Regions from separate parts of the Geodermatophilus sp. SYSU D00766 genome, predicted to be linked through region 1. Evidence: riboswitches for the same ligand, from Rfam matches in the RefSeq annotation. Region 1 holds a riboswitch; each other region holds the start of a gene.
The links. A riboswitch is a leader RNA that binds a small molecule or an ion and turns the genes downstream of it on or off. The one in region 1 is predicted to bind cyclic di-AMP.
Positions count from the first base shown of each region.

Region 2: another riboswitch for cyclic di-AMP. It lies ahead of ACI8AD_RS12110 (aggregation-promoting factor C-terminal-like domain-containing protein); the one in region 1 lies ahead of ACI8AD_RS07610 (C40 family peptidase).
Region 3: another riboswitch for cyclic di-AMP. It lies ahead of ACI8AD_RS01120 (hypothetical protein); the one in region 1 lies ahead of ACI8AD_RS07610 (C40 family peptidase).
Region 4: another riboswitch for cyclic di-AMP. It lies ahead of ACI8AD_RS23440 (C40 family peptidase); the one in region 1 lies ahead of ACI8AD_RS07610 (C40 family peptidase).

Region 1 covers NZ_JBJGYI010000006.1:81,639-86,247, forward strand. The annotation lists gene ACI8AD_RS07595 (transglycosylase domain-containing protein) at 1-1,062, shown strand, start outside; partial or broken gene ACI8AD_RS07600 (YhjD/YihY/BrkB family envelope integrity protein) at 1,086-1,904, opposite strand; gene ACI8AD_RS07605 (hypothetical protein) at 1,964-2,185, opposite strand; cyclic di-AMP (ydaO/yuaA leader) riboswitch at 2,377-2,513, shown strand; gene ACI8AD_RS07610 (C40 family peptidase) at 2,521-3,645, shown strand; gene ACI8AD_RS07615 (DUF3817 domain-containing protein) at 3,806-4,123, shown strand; gene ACI8AD_RS07620 (serine hydrolase domain-containing protein) at 4,139-4,609, shown strand, end outside.
Region 2 covers NZ_JBJGYI010000013.1:43,759-48,367, forward strand. The annotation lists gene ACI8AD_RS12100 (TetR/AcrR family transcriptional regulator) at 1-321, opposite strand, end outside; gene ACI8AD_RS12105 (class I SAM-dependent methyltransferase) at 363-1,001, opposite strand; gene ACI8AD_RS12110 (aggregation-promoting factor C-terminal-like domain-containing protein) at 1,114-2,040, opposite strand; cyclic di-AMP (ydaO/yuaA leader) riboswitch at 2,272-2,433, opposite strand; gene ACI8AD_RS12115 (DivIVA domain-containing protein) at 2,598-3,503, opposite strand; gene ACI8AD_RS12120 (LLM class flavin-dependent oxidoreductase) at 3,756-4,609, shown strand, end outside.
Region 3 covers NZ_JBJGYI010000001.1:247,920-252,528, reverse strand. The annotation lists gene ACI8AD_RS01130 (serine/threonine protein kinase) at 103-1,932, shown strand; gene ACI8AD_RS01125 (DNA-directed RNA polymerase subunit alpha C-terminal domain-containing protein) at 1,958-2,563, shown strand; cyclic di-AMP (ydaO/yuaA leader) riboswitch at 2,709-2,862, shown strand; gene ACI8AD_RS01120 (hypothetical protein) at 3,112-4,077, shown strand; gene ACI8AD_RS01115 (ROK family transcriptional regulator) at 4,065-4,609, opposite strand, start outside.
Region 4 covers NZ_JBJGYI010000055.1:14,878-19,486, forward strand. The annotation lists gene ACI8AD_RS23425 (hypothetical protein) at 1-220, shown strand, start outside; gene ACI8AD_RS23430 (DUF222 domain-containing protein) at 254-1,426, opposite strand; gene ACI8AD_RS23435 (carbohydrate kinase family protein) at 1,488-2,405, opposite strand; gene ACI8AD_RS23440 (C40 family peptidase) at 2,462-2,980, opposite strand; cyclic di-AMP (ydaO/yuaA leader) riboswitch at 2,993-3,145, opposite strand; gene ACI8AD_RS23445 (hypothetical protein) at 3,499-3,651, shown strand; gene ACI8AD_RS23450 (hypothetical protein) at 3,795-4,088, shown strand; gene ACI8AD_RS23455 (SMP-30/gluconolactonase/LRE family protein) at 4,092-4,609, opposite strand, start outside.

The DNA.
Region 1 (4,609 bases):
GAGGAGCCGGTGCGGATGGCCGAGGCGGCGGGCCTGTTCCAGTTCAGCCCGCCGGAGCTGCCGCAGCAGATCATCGACGAGAACCGCGGCTCGTTCACCTTCGGCGCCGAGGCCACCAGCCCGCTGGCGCTGGCCAGCGCGTACTCCACGTTCGCCGCGAACGGCACCCAGTGCGACGTCGTCCCGGTGACCGCCGTCCTCGACGCCACCGGACAGCCGGCCGTCGGTGCCGACGGCGAGCCGCTGCCGGTGGGGGACCGGTGCACGCCCGAGGCCATCCCGCCGGGCGTGGCCACGACGATGAACCAGATGCTGCGCAAGGACGTCGAGCCCGGGAACCCGGGGCAGACCGGGTCGCGCGCCTACGTCCGCGGGCACCAGATCGCCGGCAAGACCGGCACGTCGCAGGACAACTACTCGGTGGCCTTCGTCGGCTACACGCCCGAGATCACCGCGAGCGTCATGGTGCTCAACCCCAAGCAGAACGAGGACGTCGGCGGGTTCGGCGGCGGCAAGGGCGCCACGATCTGGCACGACGCGATGGAGCCGGTCCTCACCGCCCGGGGGAGCGGGGAGTTCCCGCCGGCCGACGAGACGGTGCAGAACGGCAACACCCGCCCGGTGCCCGGCTGCGGCGGCGTGCGCGCCTGCGAGCGGGCGCTGCGCGAGGCCGGGTTCACCCCGCAGACGCTGCGGGTCGACAGCGACGAGGCGGCCGGCACCTTCCTCGGCACCAGCCCGCCGCGCGGTGCCCGTGCGGTGCCCGGCCAGGTCGTGTCGATCCTGGTGAGCAACGGCAGCGACTACGTCGAGCCGGAGCCCGACCCCGCACCCCTCCCGGCGCCCGAGCCCGAACCGGCCCCCGAGGCGCCGGCGCCCGAGCCGGCCCCGGTGCCGGAGGCGCCCGCACCGGAGCCCGAGGTGCCGACGGTGCCCGTCCCCGAGCCGGGACCCGAGCCGGAGGTGCCCCCCACGGCGCCCGCGGAGCCCGCGCCCGCGGCGCCGCCTCCACCCGCCCCGCCCCAGGTCCCCCCGGAGTGGGGCGGGGCGCCGGCCGCGTGACGGCGGCCGAGCCGCTCGTCGAGTGACTGGGTGAGCAGCCACCCGGCCAGCAGCACCAGGTGCAGCAGGAACAGCCACAGGCCGACGGCGACCACCGCCCCGACGACGACCAGGCCGCCGAAGGGGGCACCCAGGTCCAGCGGCAGGGACAGGAACACCACGAAGCCCTGCAGGAAGCCCGACAGGCAGGCCGCGGTGAACAGCGCCCCGCTGGTCAGCGCACCCCAGCGCAGCTGGCCGCCCGAGACGACGCCGAACCCCCACAGCACCGGCACGGTCAGGACGAACAGCACGGTGTAGTAGCCGACGGCGAAGCGGCCGAGTGCCGCCCCGACGCCGTCCTCGCGGGCCAGGTCGGCCATCACCCGGGCGGCCAGCAGCAGCGGGTAGAGCAGCAGCGGCGTGGCGACGACCAGCGGCAGGGTGAGCAGCCGGCCGCGCCAGCCGGTCAGGTTCTCCCGGCGCTGGCTGAAGCGCAGCAGCGCGCGGCGCAGCCCCTCGCCGTAGAAGGTCAGCGGGACCAGCGCCAGGACGAAGCCCAGCAGGTCGAGGTGGGTGCCGGCCTCGACCAGCCGCTCGACCGCCTCCGGGGCGCCCAGCGGCGTGGGCAGCAGCTCGGTCAGCCGCGCGGTGAGCGCCCGCACCTCCTCCGCCGAGGTCACCAGAGCGGTCAGCCGTACGGCGACCAGCAGCAGCGGCACCACCGCGATGCCCGCGTAGAAGGTCAGGCCGGCGGAGATGAGGGCGAGGTCGCGGCCGCGCAGCAGCCGCTGGGCCCCGCGCAGCAGGGTGTGCACCTCGGCGCGCAGGCGGGCCGCGGTCCACCTGCGTTCCGGAGTCACCCGCTCATGGCACCAGCCCCCGCGGGCGCGCGCCCGTCGGAGTGGCGCCGGTGCGGTGCTCAGTCCTCGGAGCTGTCGTCGGTGGTCGGCGCGTCGTTGCCGGGATTCGGGCCGGTCTCCTGGCAGCTGGCGTCGTTCTCGTTGCTGGCGTTCTCGCCGCTGGCGTCGCAGTTGGTGGGCCCGCGGGAGAAGTCGGTGTTGTCGCCGCAGGCGGTGAGGGAGCCGAGCAGCGCGAGCACGACGAGCGGCCGGGCCAGGCGCATCCGCGTGGAGGAGGACATGCCCTGACTCCTACACGCCCCGGCGGCCGGTCAAACGGGCGGGGTCCCGCGTGTCCGTAGCCGCACCACCACGGAACGTCACCGATGTGATTACACCGCGGTGATTGTCACGGGTCCGTCACGCCCCTTACTCTGTGTGTGTCCAACGGGGCGCTCCGTCACTGACCTGGGTGACACCCCGAGGACGCCGTCGAGCCGGTGCGCCCCTCGGGTGCGCCGGGCCGGGGACCCATCGCAGTCCTGGGGTGCAGCGCGTGTCCGCACGCGCCGGGCGAGTCCACGCCCGAACCCGTCAGCTAACCCGGTAGGCGGCCTGGGAAGAGGAGAACCACCGCGTGGCGTCCCTGCGCACGTCCGTCCCCGGCGCGACCGGCCGCCCGCACCGCCGGCCCGGCCGCCGCGCCGCCCTCGTCCTCGCCGGGGCCCTCGGTCTCGGCGTCGGCGTGGGGGTCGTCCCGTCCGCGGCCCTGGCCGAGGAGCCCACCACGGCGGCCGAGGCCGCGCAGCTGGTGGCCGCCCGCGGGCACGACCTCGAGGTCGTCACCGAGCAGTTCAACGAGGCCCGGGAGGCACTGGCCGCCCAGCAGGCCGCGGCCGAGGCCGCCGCCGCGTCCCTTGCCCAGGCGCAGGCCGAGGTCGACACCGCCCGCCGGCAGGTCGTCGGGATCGCCCGGTCGGCCTACACCGGCAACGGCATGGGCTCGTTCCAGGCCCTCATGACCAGCGAGGACGCCGACGAGTTCGTCAACCGCGTCAGCCTCCTGCAGGGCGTCGCCGGCTACCAGGGCGAGCTGCTCGGCCAGGCCGTCGCGGCCACCGAGACCGCCACCGCCGCGCAGACCGCGGCCGCCGAGGCCGCCGCCGAGGCCCAGCGCCAGTACGACGCCGTGGCCGCCCAGCAGGCCGACCTCGAGGGCCAGATCGCCGCCTACCAGGCCGACTTCTCCCGGCTCAGCGCCGAGGAGCAGCGCGCCGCGCTCGAGGCCGCCGCCGCCGCGCACGCCGCCGGGGACCAGCGGGCCAGCCGCGACGAGGACCGCGAGGAGCCCGCCGCCGAGGAGGCCCCCACCGCGTCCTCCGCGCCGGCCGCGGCCCCGGCCCCGGCCAGCGGCGTCGCCGGCACCGTCGTCGCCACCGCCATGGCCCAGCGCGGCAAGCCCTACGTGTGGGCGGCCGCCGGGCCGGGCTCGTTCGACTGCTCCGGCCTGACGCAGTACGCCTTCCAGGCCGCCGGGATCAGCCTCCCGCACTCCAGCAAGATGCAGTCGCAGATGGGCACGGCGGTGTCGAAGGCCGACCTGCAGCCCGGTGACCTGGTCTTCTTCTACAGCCCGGTCAGCCACGTGGGCATCTACATCGGCAACGGCCAGATGGTCCACGCGCCGACCTCCGGCGACGTCGTCAAGGTGGCCAGCATCGACTCGATGGGCAGCTACTCCGGAGCCCGCCGCATCGGCTGAAGGACCACCCTTCCCCCCACGCCTCGCACGGTCGGCGCGGGACCCTGGAGGGCGGCCGCTCCGGCACGTCACCGGGGTCACAGCGGGACGGGGAGCCGGGGGACCGGCTGCCGCGTTGGTCCCTGCGGAGCTGCCGCCGACGCCTGAGGACCGCGTACCGATGAACCCCCGCACCGTCGCCACCGCCTTCCGCGTCGTCGCCGTCGCCGAGGCGCTGTCCTGGGTGGGCCTGCTCGCCGGCATGTACGTCAAGTACGTGCCGGAGACCTCCGAGGTCGGCGTGCAGGTGTTCGGCCCGGTCCACGGCGCGGTGTTCGTCGCCTACGTCGCCGTCGCGCTGGTCGCGTCCCGGGTGCTGCGCTGGTCGCCGTGGACGACGCTGCTTGCGCTCGCCGCCTCGATCCCGCCGCTGGCCACCGTGGTGTTCGAGCGCTGGGCCGGCCGCACCAGGAGGCTCGCGGCACCCGCGCGGGCCTGACCTACCGTTCCGGGCATGCCCGAGCCCGTGCTGCCCGCCACCGCCCGCACCCTGCTGGCCCGCACCGCCCGCGCCCAGCGCGACGGCCGGGCGCCGAGCCTGGTCGCCGGCGTCGTCCGCGACGGCGGGCTGGCGTGGTCGGCCGGGCGCGGCGACGTCGCCGAGCCGCACACCGACGTCCAGTACCGGCTCGGCTCGATCAGCAAGACGGTCACCGCGGTCGCGGTGCTGCGGCTGCGCGACGAGGGCCGGCTGGGCCTGGACGACCCGCTGGACCGGCACGTCCCCGGCACGCCGCTGGGCGACCGGTCGATCGGGCAGCTGCTGTCGCACCTGGCCGGCGCGTCCGCCGAGAGCCCCGGCGGCTGGTGGGAGCGGGTGCCCGGCGGCTCGCTGGCCGACCTCGCGCTCACCGGCGGCGACGTCGTCCTGGGTGAGGCCCGGCGCTTCCACTACTCCAACCTCGGCTTCGGCCTGCTCGGCGAG
Region 2 (4,609 bases), on a different contig from region 1:
CTCGAGCGCGCCCCGCCAGCCGGCGCGGACGTCGTCGCCGGCCCGCCGCAGCGCCGCGGCCCGGGAGGCGCGCGCCTCCTCGACCACCCGGTCGAGCAGCGCGAGCACGACGGCGTCCTTGGACGGGAAGTAGAAGTAGAAGGTCGGCCGGGAGATGCCCGCTCCCCGCGCGAGGTCGTCGACGGAGATGTCGGCCAGCGGACGCTGCCCGAGCAGCTCCTCGGCGGTGGTGAGGATGGCCCGCTCGCGGTCGTCGCCGGAGGGGCGGCGGGCGCGGCGTCCGCGGCTGCCGCCGGGCGGGACGGGGAGCGGTGCGGCCACGGCGGCGACCCTACCGAGCGCGGCTCGGTGCCCGGGGGCGCTCAGGGCAGCCGCCACACCGTGGTGCGGCGCAGGCCCGGGCCCTCGGTCTCGGGCACGTCGAGGACGGTGACCGGCTCGAGCCGCTCGTGCGGCAGGTAGGGCCGGCCCGGGTCGCCGACGAGGACGGCGCTGCCGCGGGCGCGGGCCCGGTCGAGGAAGGGCAGCACCCGCTCGGTCATCACGCGGTCGTAGCAGACGTCCCCGGCCAGGACGAGGTCGACGTCGGGGGGCTCGCGGTGCAGGACGTCGCCGATGACGCTGATCCCGGTGACGCCGTTGAGGACCGCGTTGACCGCGACCGCCGTCCGGGAGAACGGGTCGACGTCGCTGGCCAGCACGTGCCGGGCACCGGCGAGGACGGCGGCGACGGCGACCAGCCCGCTGCCCGACCCGAGGTCGAGGACGCGGCGGCCGGCCACCGGGACGGCGCCGTCGAGCACGGCCCGGGCCAGCGCCTGCCCGCCGGGCCAGGCCGCGGCCCAGAACGGCGGGTCCTCACCGGCCCCGCCGGCGTCCTCCATGGCCTCCCACAGCGCGACGACGTCGTCGGCGACGTGCAGCCGCACCTCCGGGACGAGGGAGGGCCGGCGGACCTGGGTGTGCGCGCGGACGAACGCCGCGGGCACCACCCTGGTCACCGGCCCTCCCTCAGTGACGTACCGGAACGGCCCCCCTGGGTGACGTGCTGGAACGGCCCCGGTGCAGGGGCCCCCGCCGAGCGGAGCGAGGTGTGGGGGGCAGCGGGTCCTTCTAGTACCAGCCGGTGGCCTGCGAGTGGGCCCAGGCCTCGCACGGCGAGCCGTAGCGGTCGTTGATGTAGATCAGGCCGGCGTCGATCTGCAGGTAACCGTCGGAGGTCTTGGCGATGCCGGTGCTGGCCCAGGTGGAGTCGAGGAACTGCGCGATGCCGTAGGCGGTGCTGGTGGGGTTCTGCGCGGTGGGGTTCCAGCCGCTCTCCTTGCCCCACAGCTTCTCCAGGCAGGAGAACTGCTCGGCGCCGACGAGGCTGAGCGCGTAGTCCTTGAACGACCCGCTCTTGGCGGTGCTCGAGCCGCTGCTGCTGGCGGCCGGCGCCTCGGTGGCCGCGGCGGCCGGCGCGGCGGCAGCGGCCTGCTCGGCAGCAGCCTGCTCGGCGGCGGCCTGCTCGGCCGCGGCAGCCTCGGCAGCGGCCTGGGCCTCGGCGGCGGCCTGGGCCTCGGCGGCGGCGCGGGCGGCCTCCTCCTCGGCGGCGACGCGGGCGGCCTCCTCGGCGGCGGCCTGCTCTGCGGCAGCCTGCTCGGCGGCGGCCTGGGCCTCGACGGCGGCGGCGTCGACCGCGGTGCGCTGGTTGCGCGAGGCGGCGAGGTCCTCGAGGGAGGCGAGGGTGTCGTCCCCGATGGCGCTGGTGGTGGCCGCGTCCTCGTCCTCGGACTGCGGCGGGATGCCCAGCGCCTCGGCGACGCCCACGGAGGCGCTCGCGGTGTCGGTCCCGGTGTCGGCGCTGCCGCCGGTACCGGTGGCGGTCAGGACGCCGACGAGCAGGGCGCCGGCGGTGGCGGTGCCGAGCAGCAGCGCCGGACGGCGGGAGCCGAGCAGGCCGCGGCGGCGGGCGGGGGCCTCGTCGACGTCGGTGACCTCGACGGCGGCGGCCTCGAGGGTCTCCGGCGTGTCGGAGGCGGTGTGGCGGTTACGGGGCATGAGGGTGGGAACTCCGGGGGGAGAGAGCACGCGGCGGCCCGGGGCGTGGGCGCGCACACGCGGTCGCGGTCTACGGGGTCTGGCGGAGTGCGGGTCTCCGGCGGCTCCGGCGGTGCCGGGCGCGGCAGGGCAGGGTCGAGCCGGCGTCAGGAGGACGCGAGGGCACGCTGCGCGCGCCGGCGGCTGCACCTGCGGGCCACGGGGGCCCGGAGGCGGGGCATGCGGAGACTCCGTTCCTTCCGTGAGCCGCCTACCGAGTTAGCTGACGGGTTCGGGCGGGAAGCAGCCCTACGCGCCGGCGAGCGGAGCTCGCCGGGTGCGATTCACCCCGGCACTGCGGTGGGTCCCCGGCTCGCGTCCGCGGGGACGGACACGACTCGGCGGCGTCCGGCCAGGTTCCCCGGACGGGGAGGGACGACCAACCGGACGCCCGCCACGGTAGAGGCCGTTACCGGTCCGTGACAACACGGGGACCGGAGGGACGGGCGGGACAGGTGGGGTGCAGGCGGGACGGACGCCGACCCCGCGGCCGGCGTCCGCCCTGCTCAGCGAGCCGGTCAGGAGGCCGCGGCGACCTCGGGCCGGCCGGCCCCGTGCAGCATCGTGAGCTGCGACGCATCACCGACGGCGACCGGGTCGCGACCGTCCGGCACTCCGGCGGTCCCCCGGCGCTCGGCGAGGACGGGGACGTCCTCGGGCAGCGCCCCGGCGACGACCGCGAGGGCCCGGTCGATCTGGCCGGTCAGCCCGAGCAGCCACTCGCGGGCCTGGTCGCGCTCGTCGCGCAGCGGCGCGAGCTCGGCCTCGGCGGCCAGCCGGCGCTCGAGCGCCTCGGCGTCGGCCCGGGCGCGCACCTCGGCGGCCTCCCGGTCCCGCTGCTCGCGCGCCTCGGCGGCCGCGCGGTCGAGCCGGGCGCGCTCCTCGGCCGCTGCCCGGCCCACCTCCGCCGCCTGGCGGCGGGCCGCCTCGAGCACGGCCGCGGCCTCGCTGCGGGTCTGCTGGCGCAGCGCGATGACCGCCTCGCGCATCTCGGCGACCCCGCGGAGCCGCGCCTCGGCCTCGGTGCGGGCCTCGGCGAGCAGCCGCCGGGCCTCCTCCTCGGCGGTCGAGGTGACCGCGGCGGCCTCCTGCTCGGCCCGGGCCACCAGGGCCCTGGCCTCCTCCGGCCCGGGCAGCGACTGCCGCTCGCGGACCAGCGCCGCGAGCCGGCGCCGGGCGTTCTGCAGCTCGGTCGAGCAGGCGGCGTAGCGGCTGAGGAGGTGGTCGTTCTCCCGCCGCAGGACCATGACCTCGGTCTCGGCCCAGTCCACGTAGGTGTCCACCTGCGCGCGGTCGTAGCCGCGCACCGCCGTCTTGAACACCGGCCCCGTGCCCAGCAGGCCGTCGAGCCCGCTCGGTGCCCGTCTCGGGTCGTCGTCCCCGGCCGCTGCGTGCCGTGCGCGCCCCTCACCCACCTGCGACATCCCGGTCCCCCTCGGTACGCCGTCCGATCCGGTTCCCCGCTGGCCGGTCGGAGTGATCACAATCTCCCACCCCGGGGGACCGGCCGGACCGGCCCGACGGGCAGCGGACCGGGCCGTCGGAGTGGGGTCGTCGCGACGTGCCGGGGTGATCACGCAGCGCAGTGGATGTGTCTCGGCACGGTCACGAGAGCCTGGGAATGGATCCGGGTGGCCGGGGGTTCGGCGGAGTGCAGTAGTTGCACGCTCAACCACATGGAGCACGAGATGCAGTTCGGCGTCTTCTCGGTCAGCGACATCACGACCGACCCCACCACCGGCCGCACGCCCAGCGAGGCGGAGCGGATCCAGGCCGTCGTCCGGATCGCGGAGAAGGCCGAGGAGGTCGGCCTGGACGTCTTCGCCCTCGGCGAGCACCACAACCCGCCGTTCTTCTCGTCCTCGCCCACCACGACCCTGGCCTACGTCGCGGCGCGCACGCAGCGGCTGCAGCTGTCGACGGCGACCACGCTGATCACCACCAACGACCCGGTGAAGATCGCCGAGGACTACGCGATGCTGCAGCACCTCGCCGGCGGCCGCGTCGACCTCATGCTGGGCCGCGGCAACACCGGCCCGGTCTACCCCTGGTTCGGCCAGGACATCCGCGACGGGCTGCCGCTGGCGGTCGAGAACTACGCGCTGCTGCGCCGGCTGTGGGACGAGGAGGTCGTCGACTGGTCGGGCCGCTTCCGCACGCCGCTGCAGGGCTTCACCTCGACCCCGCGCCCGCTCGACGGCGTCGCGCCGTTCGTATGGCACGGGTCGATCCGCTCGCCGCAGATCGCCGAGCAGGCCGCCTACTACGGCGACGGGTTCTTCTCCAACCACATCTTCTGGCCGAAGGAGCACACGCAGCGGATGGTGGAGTTCTACCGCCGCCGCTTCGAGCACCACGGCCACGGCAGCGCCGACCAGGCGATCGTCGGCCTCGGCGGTCAGGTGTTCGTGCGCAAGAACTCGCAGGACGCCGTGGACGAGTTCCGGCCCTACTTCGACAACGCGCCGGTCTACGGCCACGGCCCGTCGCTGGAGGACTTCTCCCGCGAGACGCCGCTGACCGTCGGCTC
Region 3 (4,609 bases), on a different contig from region 1:
AGGTGCCCCGGAGGACGGGTCCGGGCGCACCGCAGACGCCCCGCTGGGGCGGGCATCCGGGGGACGGCCCTCGCGGGCACAGCACGGGACGGAGCCAGGGACGTGACCTCGCTGGGGACCGGCCGGCAGACGCTGGGGGACCGCTACGAGCTGCAGGAGCTCATCGCCACCGGCGGCATGGGCCAGGTGTGGCGGGGGCGCGACCAGCTGCTGCAGCGGCCGGTCGCGGTCAAGGTGCTGCGCAGCGAGTACGCCGACGACCCCGTCTTCCTCGAGCGGTTCCGCTGCGAGGCGCGGCACGCGGCCGCGCTGAGCCACCCCAACATCGCCGCGGTCCTCGACTACGGCGAGTCCGACGACGCCGGCACCGGCGAGCACCTGGCCTACCTGGTGATGGAGCTCGTCGACGGCGCGCCGCTGTCCGAGCTGCTGGCCGTCGACGGGCCGCTGGAGCCCGACGCCGCGCTGTCGGTGCTCCGGCAGACCGCGGCGGCGCTGTCCGAGGCGCACCGCGCGGGCCTGGTGCACCGCGACGTCAAGCCGGCCAACATCCTCGTGCGGCCCGACGGGCGGGTGAAGCTCACCGACTTCGGCATCGCGTGGTCGGCGCAGAGCGTGCCGCTGACCGGCACCGGCCAGGTGATCGGCACGGCCCGCTACATGTCGCCGGAGCAGGCGGCCGGCGAGCGGGTCAGCCCCGCCAGCGACGTCTACGCCCTCGGCCTGGTCGGCTACGAGTCGCTGACCGGGCACGCGGCGTTCGACGGCACCAACCCCGTGACGGTGGCGCTCAAGCAGGTCCGCGAGGACCCGCAGCCCCTGCCCGACGACGTGCCGCCGCGCGTCCGCTCGCTCATCGGCGCCGCGCTGGTCAAGGACCCCGGCGAGCGGCTCCCCGACGCCGGTGCGTTCCTCACCGCCGTCGAGGAGACGATCGAGCAGGCCGCCCGGCCGGCGCCGCCCGCCCCGCCGGCGACCCGCGCCGTCGCGGCCGATCCCGTGGAGACGGCGGAGGTGCCGGCAGCTCCCGCGCCGGGCGGCGTGGCGGCCCGCCGGCGCACGCGCCTGCTCGTCCTGACCCCGGTGCTGGCGCTGCTGCTGGTGGGCCTGCTCGCGGTCCTCCTGTGGCCGGGCGGCTCGGGCGGCGACCCGGCCCCGGCGCAGGCCGCGGAGACCAGCGCCGGCGCGGGGGGCAGCGCGGCGGCGGCCACCGCGACCGTCCTGACGGCGAGCGACCACGTCGGCCGCCCCGCCGACGAGGTCGCCGCGGACCTCTCCGCGCTCGGGCTCACCGTCGAGCAGCGGACCGAGGAGACGACGGCCGTCGAACCCGGCACGGTCGCCGACCTGGACCCGGTGGGTGTCCCGCTGCAGCGCGGCGACGTCGTGACGCTCGTCGTCGCCACCGCACCCTCGGCGCCGGCCCCGGCGCCCGGTGGCGGCGCGCCGGCCGGGAGCGCGGGCGGGACGGCACCCGAGAGCGCGCTGTCCGGGCCGGCCCCCGCACCGGCGGCCACCGCACCCGCGGAGCCCGCGCCCGCAGAGCCCGCGCCGACGGACACGGCGCCGACCGACAGCGCACCGACGGACACCGCACCGACCGACGCCGCGCCCACGGACGCCGCGCCGACGGACACGGCGCCGACCGGCACGACACCGACCGACACCACGCCGACCGACACCACGCCGACGGACACGGCTCCGACCGGCTCCACGCCGACCGACACCGCGCCCACGGGCACCCCGCCCACCGACCCGACGACCACGGACCCGGAGCCGTCGGACCCGGAGCCGTCGGACCCTGCGCCGACGGACGCGGCCACGTCGGAGCCGTCGGCACCCGCGTCGTCCCCGCCGTCGTCCGCGGGGTCGGCGACGTCGTCGGCACCGGCCGGCGCCCCTCCGGCCCCCGACACCGGCGCGGCCGGCTGAGCGGCGGCGGTTAGGGTCCTCCGCCATGCCGACCAGCTCACCCGGGGACGCGACGGCGGGGACGATCGAGGCGCTGGGCCTGCCCACCCGGGCGGTCACCGCGCTGACCCGCGCCGGCATCACCGACGTCGCCGCGCTCGCCGCCCTCACCCGCCGCGAGCTCGCCGCCGTCCCCGGCCTCGGCGCGGGACTGGTCACCGCGATCCGCCGGGTCGTGCCCGAGCCGCCCACCACCCTGCCCCGCGCCGCGACGCCTGCGCGCGACGACCGGCTCGCGCCGCCGGCCGACGACGACGGCGGCCCCGACTCCCCGGCCATCCCCTCCTTCGCCTCGCTGCGCGACCCGCGCCGCCGCACCGCGCTGGACCTGCTGGTGCCCGAGTCCGGCACCCCCGACGCCGAGGCCTGGAGCGAGCCCGCGCCCGACCCCGGGCCGCCGGCCGGGCGTCCCCCGGCACCGCCGGGGGCCGCCGGCCGCGGTCCAGCCGCCGCGCCCCGCCCGGCCGAGTACGCCGACCTGCTGCGGCTGGGCGCGCGGCTGGCACGCGTCGCGGTCACCGTGCCCGGCCGGGTCGCGCTGTGGTCGGTCCGCACCCAGGTCGACTGGCTGCGCCGGCTGCTCGGCAGCTGAGCCGGGCCGGGCGCGGCGCCGGCGACACGCCGGGCGGGGACGCGACGCTCGTCACGCTCGCCCGGGCCGAGATTGTCACGGAGCGGTAACGGCCACTACCGTGGCCGCCGTCCGACCGGTCGTCGCGTCCCCGTCCGGGGAGTCCGGACGGATGCCGCCGAGTCGCCCTCCGGGGCGAGCCGGGGACCCACCGCACCACTGGGGTGAATCCCGCACGCCGGACGCCGTCCGGCCGCGGGTAGGGCTGCTTCCCGCCCGAACCCGTCAGCTGACCCGGTAGGCGGCCATCGGGAGAAACGGAGAGCCGCCGGATGGCGCGCTTCTGCAGCACGACCGCACCACCCCGCCGGCTCCGCCGCACCCGGGTGCGCTCCCGCATCTGACCGCGCCCGGCCGTCCCCGACGCCGCACCGCGCCCGTCCGGGCCTCCCGGACGGCGTACGCCGGTGCGCCCGCGTCGCGCGCGACGGCCGTGCCGCCTCCTGCCCGCACCCCACCACGGCGCCGCCCCGGCCGCGCCGTGCCTCCCCCTGGAGCACCCCCACCGCATGGACGCCCGCACCACCGGCACGGACGCCGCCACCGCCGAGATCCGCCGTTCGCCCGACACCCCCGACGGCCCCGCGCGCCGCCGCCCGCCCGTCCGCCGGCCCGCCCTGCTGCTGGGCGTGGCGGCCGCCGGCGCACTGCTGGCCAACGTGCTCGTCGCCCCCGACCCGGCCGCCGAGGCGCAGGCCGGGACGTCGGAGACGGTGACCGTCGCCCAGGCGCTGGGCCTGCCCGCGCGCACCGGCCCGGCCGCCGAGGCACCGCCGGTGCAGCCGGAGGACCTGCAGCCGCTGGAGGCCCTCGCGGCCAGCCGCGGCAGCCGCGAGGCCGCCGAGACCGCCGCCGCGCAGGCGCAGGCCGGCGCCGACCAGGCCGTGCTCGACGCCCAGGCCGCCGAGGCCGCGGCGCGGGCCGCCGCGGAGGCGCAGGCGGCGGCGGAGGCCCAGGCGGCCGCCGAGGCGCAGGCCGCCGCCGAGGCGGCGCAGGCGCAGGCCGCCGCGGAGGCCGAGCAGGCCGCCTCGGCCGACCAGGGGTCCGCCGAGGCCGCCCCGGCGGCGGCGTCCTCCTCGTCGTCCTCGGCCACCGGCACCACGGCGTCGCGGGTCGCCCGGATCACCAACACCTCCGGCCCCGTGCGCGCGGTGGTGCAGGCCGCCGCCGACGCCGTGGTCAGCAACGTCCCCGGCGCCGCCTCGATCACCCTCGGCGGCACCCGCGCCAGCGCGACCGACCCCGGTGGGCACCCCTCGGGCCTGGCGCTGGACTACATGGTCATGAGCGACACGGCCCTCGGTGACGCGATCGTGCAGTACCACATCGCGCACTGGGACGAGCTCGGCGTCGACTACCTGATCTACGAGCAGAAGATGCTCTCCTCGCCCGGCGGCTCGTGGTCGCAGATGGAGGACCGGGGCAGCGCCACGGCCAACCACTACGACCACGTGCACGTCAACTACACCGGCTGAGGGATCCCGCCCAGCCACCGCACCGGGTCCTCGAGCACCGCGTCGAGGGCGCGCAGCGCCGCGCCGGTCGCCCCCGCGGCCGGCGTGGTGCCGCCCGCCGCCACCTCCGGCCGGCGCCACCGGGCCGAGAGCACCCGCCGGGCCAGGTGCTCCTCCAGCCGCGGGCGCAGCAGGCCGGTGAGCTCGGCGAGGTGCCCGCCCAGGACGACCGTGGGGATGTCGAGCACGTTGACCACCCCGGCCAGCGCGACGCCGAGCGCCCACGCCGCACTGTCCAGGGCGCGGCGGGCACCGGGGTCGCCGGCCTCGGCCCGGGACCGCAGCTCGGCGGGGCCGGCGTCGGCGGGCACCCCGGCGGCGGCCAGCAGCGCCAGCCGGCCGGCGTAGCGCTCCAGGCACCCCGTCGACCCGCACGGGCAGTCCGGCCCGGCCGGGTCGACGCAGACGTGGCCGATCTCGCCGGCCCAGCCGGAGCTGCCGGTCATCACGCGGCCGGCCAGCACCGCGGCGCCGCCGATGCCGATCTGCCCCG
Region 4 (4,609 bases), on a different contig from region 1:
CGTCCCCCAGGAGTTCGTCGACGCGGTGCAGCGCATCGGCATCCCGCTGGACCCGCACACCGGCTGGGTCCTCGCCGAGGGGATCTGCGTCCGCCTCGGGCAGCCGGAGTACGACCAGTTCCGGATGTCCGAGGGCGTGGAGCGGCTCTTCCCGTCCGTGTCCGACGACCAGGCGCACGAGTTCGTGGCGATGGTGGCCGAGTCGGTCTGCGGGATGTGAGCCCCGCGGTCCCGCGATCGACGTGCGGGGACATCAGGCCGCGGGTGCCAGTGGGGTGGGAACGGTGATCTCGCTGCCATCGGGTCGGTAGGTGTGCCATCGGCCGTCGGGTTGTCGCTCGACGCGGAAGCCGTGGTGGACCTTGGTGTGGTGCCGCTCGCACAGCAACGCGGAGTTGTCGAGTGAGGTCTCGCCACCGTCGATCCAGTGCACCAGGTGGTGCACGTCGGCCCAGTGGGTCGGCGCGTCACAGCCGGCGAAGACGCAGCCGCCGTCGCGGAGTTCGACGGCCTTGCGGATGGCCGGGGTGACCACCCGCTTGGTGCGGCCGACGTCGAGCGGCTGGCCTTCCGGGCCGATGACGATGCGGGTGACCTGGCCGTCGCAGGCCAGCCAGCGGGCCCGAGCGGCGGAGATGACCGCGCCGAACCCCATGGGGGCACTGCCTGCGCCGGCCGCCGGGTCGGCCAGGTCGTCGAGGTCGACCCGCACGGCCACGTGTGGCTTGACCGTCCGCAGCACCGGCAATGCACCGGAGCCCAGGGCGTTGTCGCACAGCTGCACCAGCGCGTCACCTTGCCGCTGTGCGCGGGTGCGCTGGTCGCCGGCGGGCCGGTCGGCTTGCACGTGCGCCTCCAGCGCCGCCTGCAGCTTCTCCCCACCGACCGCGTCGAGGTGGAAGCGGCCGCTCAGGGATCCGTCGGCGTGCTTGGCCACCGTCAGCGACCGGTCCTCGGTCGGATCCGGCTCGGGACCGTCGGGATCCAGCGCGTCGAGATACCGCTGCACCACGCCGGCCAGGTCGCGGTGGTCGCAGTCGAGGGCCACCTGCGTCAGTGCCGCGTCGATCGCACCCAGGTCGACGCCCCGCGCGGTCGCAGCGGCCAGCCGCTCGGGAGTGACGACCCGAGCTGCCTCGGTGACCTGCTCGGCGGTCACCCAGCCTGCTTCGTGCGCCTCGGCCAGGGCGGGCAGGTGCTCCAGCGCCCGCCCGTTGCGCACCAACCGGGTAGCGGCCGCCAGCGAGAGTCGGCAGTGCCCACACAGCCATGACGTCATCGACTTCAGCCCGTCGCGTTCGGGCGCCTGGGACAGCTCCGCCGCCCGCACCCGGCGGGCCAGTGCGGCGTCGATCCGGTTCCGCTCAGCAACCAGCGCGGCGACGTCGTCGAGCGAGTCACCGCCGGCGGGATCGCTCGAACACATGATCGAAGCCTACCGTCAACTGAAGCGCTGCTCAAGACGAAACCGCAGGTCAAAGCCAAGTTCACGACGGACGTGGCGGCGGCTGGCCGCCGAGCACACCGGCGACCACCGCGGCCGCCTCGTGCCCGGTCCGGACCGCGTCCAGCACCGGCGCCCCGCCTCGCCACCCGGCCAGCACCCCGGCGGCGAGGGCGTCCCCGCAGCCGGTCGTGTCGCGCAGCCGCCCCTCGGGCAGCGGCGCCACCGGCACCTGCCACGTACCCGCCCGCGTGAGTACGCGGGTGGGGTGTGCGCCGGCGTGCACCACGACCAGCGGCGGCACCTCCGCGGGCAGGCCGCCGAGCAGCCCCAGCACCGCGGCCTCGGCGGCGTTGCAGAACAGCAGGTCCGCCCGCAGCCCGGCGAGCAGCCCGCGGTAGGCCGCGACCCCGTGCCGCTCGATCCGCGCCGCGGCCGCGATGTCGACGCTCACCGGCACGCCGGCGTCGCGCGCGAGGGAGGCGACGGCCACCAGCGCGTCCGGGAAGCGCAGCAGGTCGTAGCCGTCCAGGTGGACGACGGCGGCGTCGGCGAGCCACCCGGCGCGGACGTCGTCCGGTGTCAGGCCGCCCTCACCCCGGTCGGTGAGCGGCGTCCGCTCGCCGTCGGGGTGGACGAGGACCGTCGACAGCGGCGCCCGGCCGCGGCGGACCACCGCCGTCTGCACGCCCCGCGCGGCCAGGCCGGCGAGCAGCGTGTCGGTGAGCGGGTCCGCCCCGGCCCACCCGGCCAGCCGCGCCGGGGTGCCGAGCCGGGTCAGGGTCGCCGTGACGTTGGCCGGCGCCCCGCCCGCCGTCGTCGTCCGCACCACCCGCTGCTGACTCCCCGCCCGCAGCGGCTCACTGAGCTCGAGCATCTGGTCGGCGACCAGCTTGCCCACCGCCACGACCGGGCCGGAGCCGGCGCGGCGGGGCCATCGCGGGCCGTCCTCGTCGTCCACGGCGACCAGGGTGCCCCGGCCGGGGAGGCCGGCCGGGGCACCCTGCCTGAGGTGCGTCAGGCGACGCGGCGGGCGCCCGCGTAGCTCGGCATCGAGTCCAGGTCGACGACGGCGACCGGCTTGCCGGCGGTCGAGGCGTGGACCATCTGGCCGTTGCCGATGTACATGCCCACGTGCGACACCGGGCTGTAGAAGAAGACCAGGTCACCCGGCTGCAGGTCGGACTTGGCCACCGCGGTGCCGAAGGTCGACTGGAGCTTCGAGGTGCGCGGGATCGAGATCCCGGCCGCCGCGTAGGAGTAGCTGGTCAGGCCCGAGCAGTCGAAGGCGTTCGGGCCGGTGGCGCCGTAGACGTAGGGGTCACCGACCTGGGCGAGCGCGGTGTCCACGGCGACCTGGGCCGCGGCGTTGGGGGCGACCGCCGGCGCGGCGGCCACGGTCGCGGTCGCCGTCCCACCACCACCCGAGTTCGCCGAGGCCGGGAGAGGTGAGAGGACGATGCCGGCTCCGGCGATGGCGGCGACGGCGATGCCGCGGAACGAGCGGCGGGTGGTGGACGTGCGTGCAGTCGTCATCGACGACGGTTCTCCTGTTCTCCACGGCCGCCTACCGGGTTAGCTGACGGGTTCGGACGGGGGAGTCGCCCGGCGCGACGGATCGCGCTCCACCCCAGGACTGCGGTGGGTCCCCGGCCCGGGTACCGGCTCTCGTGCCGGTGCCCGGTTCGGCGTGTCCGGCGGGTGTCACACAGGGCGTGACGGAGGACCCTGGCCGGACCGCGACGACGGTAGGGAGGGGTCCCAGGCCCCTCAACCGGACCGGGGGCCCGCCACGCCCGGACCGGCTCCCGGGACTTGACACCGGCCGCACGGCGGGACACCGGCTCCGACCTGCACGGATGCACGTGCCGCCGCCGTCCTCCCGGCGACGCGCCGTCGCCGACACGCCGGGCGGGACGAGAAAGGACGTGGCGGTGCGTCCGCACACGCCGTCAACGGCCCGCCACGCGCGGGGAGCGCAGCCGCCGGGATCCCCAGGGTTGCACCGCACGTTGACGGGGCACCCGACAGGCAACCGACATGAGGAGGACCCCGTGGGGATGTTGAGGAAGCTCGTGGCTTCGGGTGTCGCCGCCAAGGTGGTGCAGGAGCTCCAGAAGCCGCAGAACCAGGCCAAGATCAAGCAGTTCATCCGCGACTACCAGAGCAAGAACAAGAAGGGCGGGACGAGCGGCCGCGCCTACTGACCCACTCCGCTCCGCACGCCCCCCGTCCCGCGTCCGGGCCGGGGGGCGTGGTGCGTCCGGGGGTGCTTCCCGCGGTCCGCGTCATGCCGGCGTCCTCGCGGCGTCCTCATGGGTGCGGGGACCACCGAGGGGGCGAGGAGCGCATGACCGAGACCACGACGACCACCACGAGGACCGGCGGGGGTGCGGCGGACCGTCGACCGCACGAGCGGCGCGAGCACGTGGAGGCACTGCGGCGGGCGGCGACCCACCTCGCGACGGCGGAGTTCCTCGAGCGCCGCGCGGACCGGTCGGTCAACGCCGCGCTCGGCGCCCTGCTGCGCGAGCGCGCCTGCGAGCGCCGGCGCCGGGCCGGGCGGATCCTCACCGACCTGGGCATGCGCCCCCCGCGCGCGGTCCACCGCAGCCGGACCTCCCGCGCCGTCACCGGCGGCTGAGCGTCAGGGGCGGCCGGCGTGGGGGACGTCGACCTCCGTGGCCAGCAGCACCGCCTCGCGCACCGGCGCGCGGTTGTGCTCGTAGAAGTCCGGCGCCGCGCACATCAGCAGCGTCCGGCCGTCGTCGCCGCCGAGCATGCAGGCGAACACGCCCAGCCCCTCGGGTGCGGCGACGGCGTCGACGATCTCGCCGCCCTCGGCCACCCGCACGACGCGACCGCCCACGCCGTCGGCCGCCCAGATGCGGCCCTCGGCGTCGAGGGCGCAGCCGTCGGGTGCGACGGCGAGCTGTCCGAGCACCTCTTCGGTGCTCCGCCCGGTGACCTCGGGGCCCAGGGAGGCCCACACCCGGCGGTTGGTCAACGAGCCGTCGGGCGCCAGGTCGAACGCGGTGTAGCGGTTGCCGAGGGTCTCCCCGACGACGAGCGTGCCGCCGTCCGGGGTGATGACCGTGCCGTTGGGGAACTGCAGCCCCTCGGCGGCCACGGACACCGTCCCGTCGAGGTCCACCCGCTTGATCG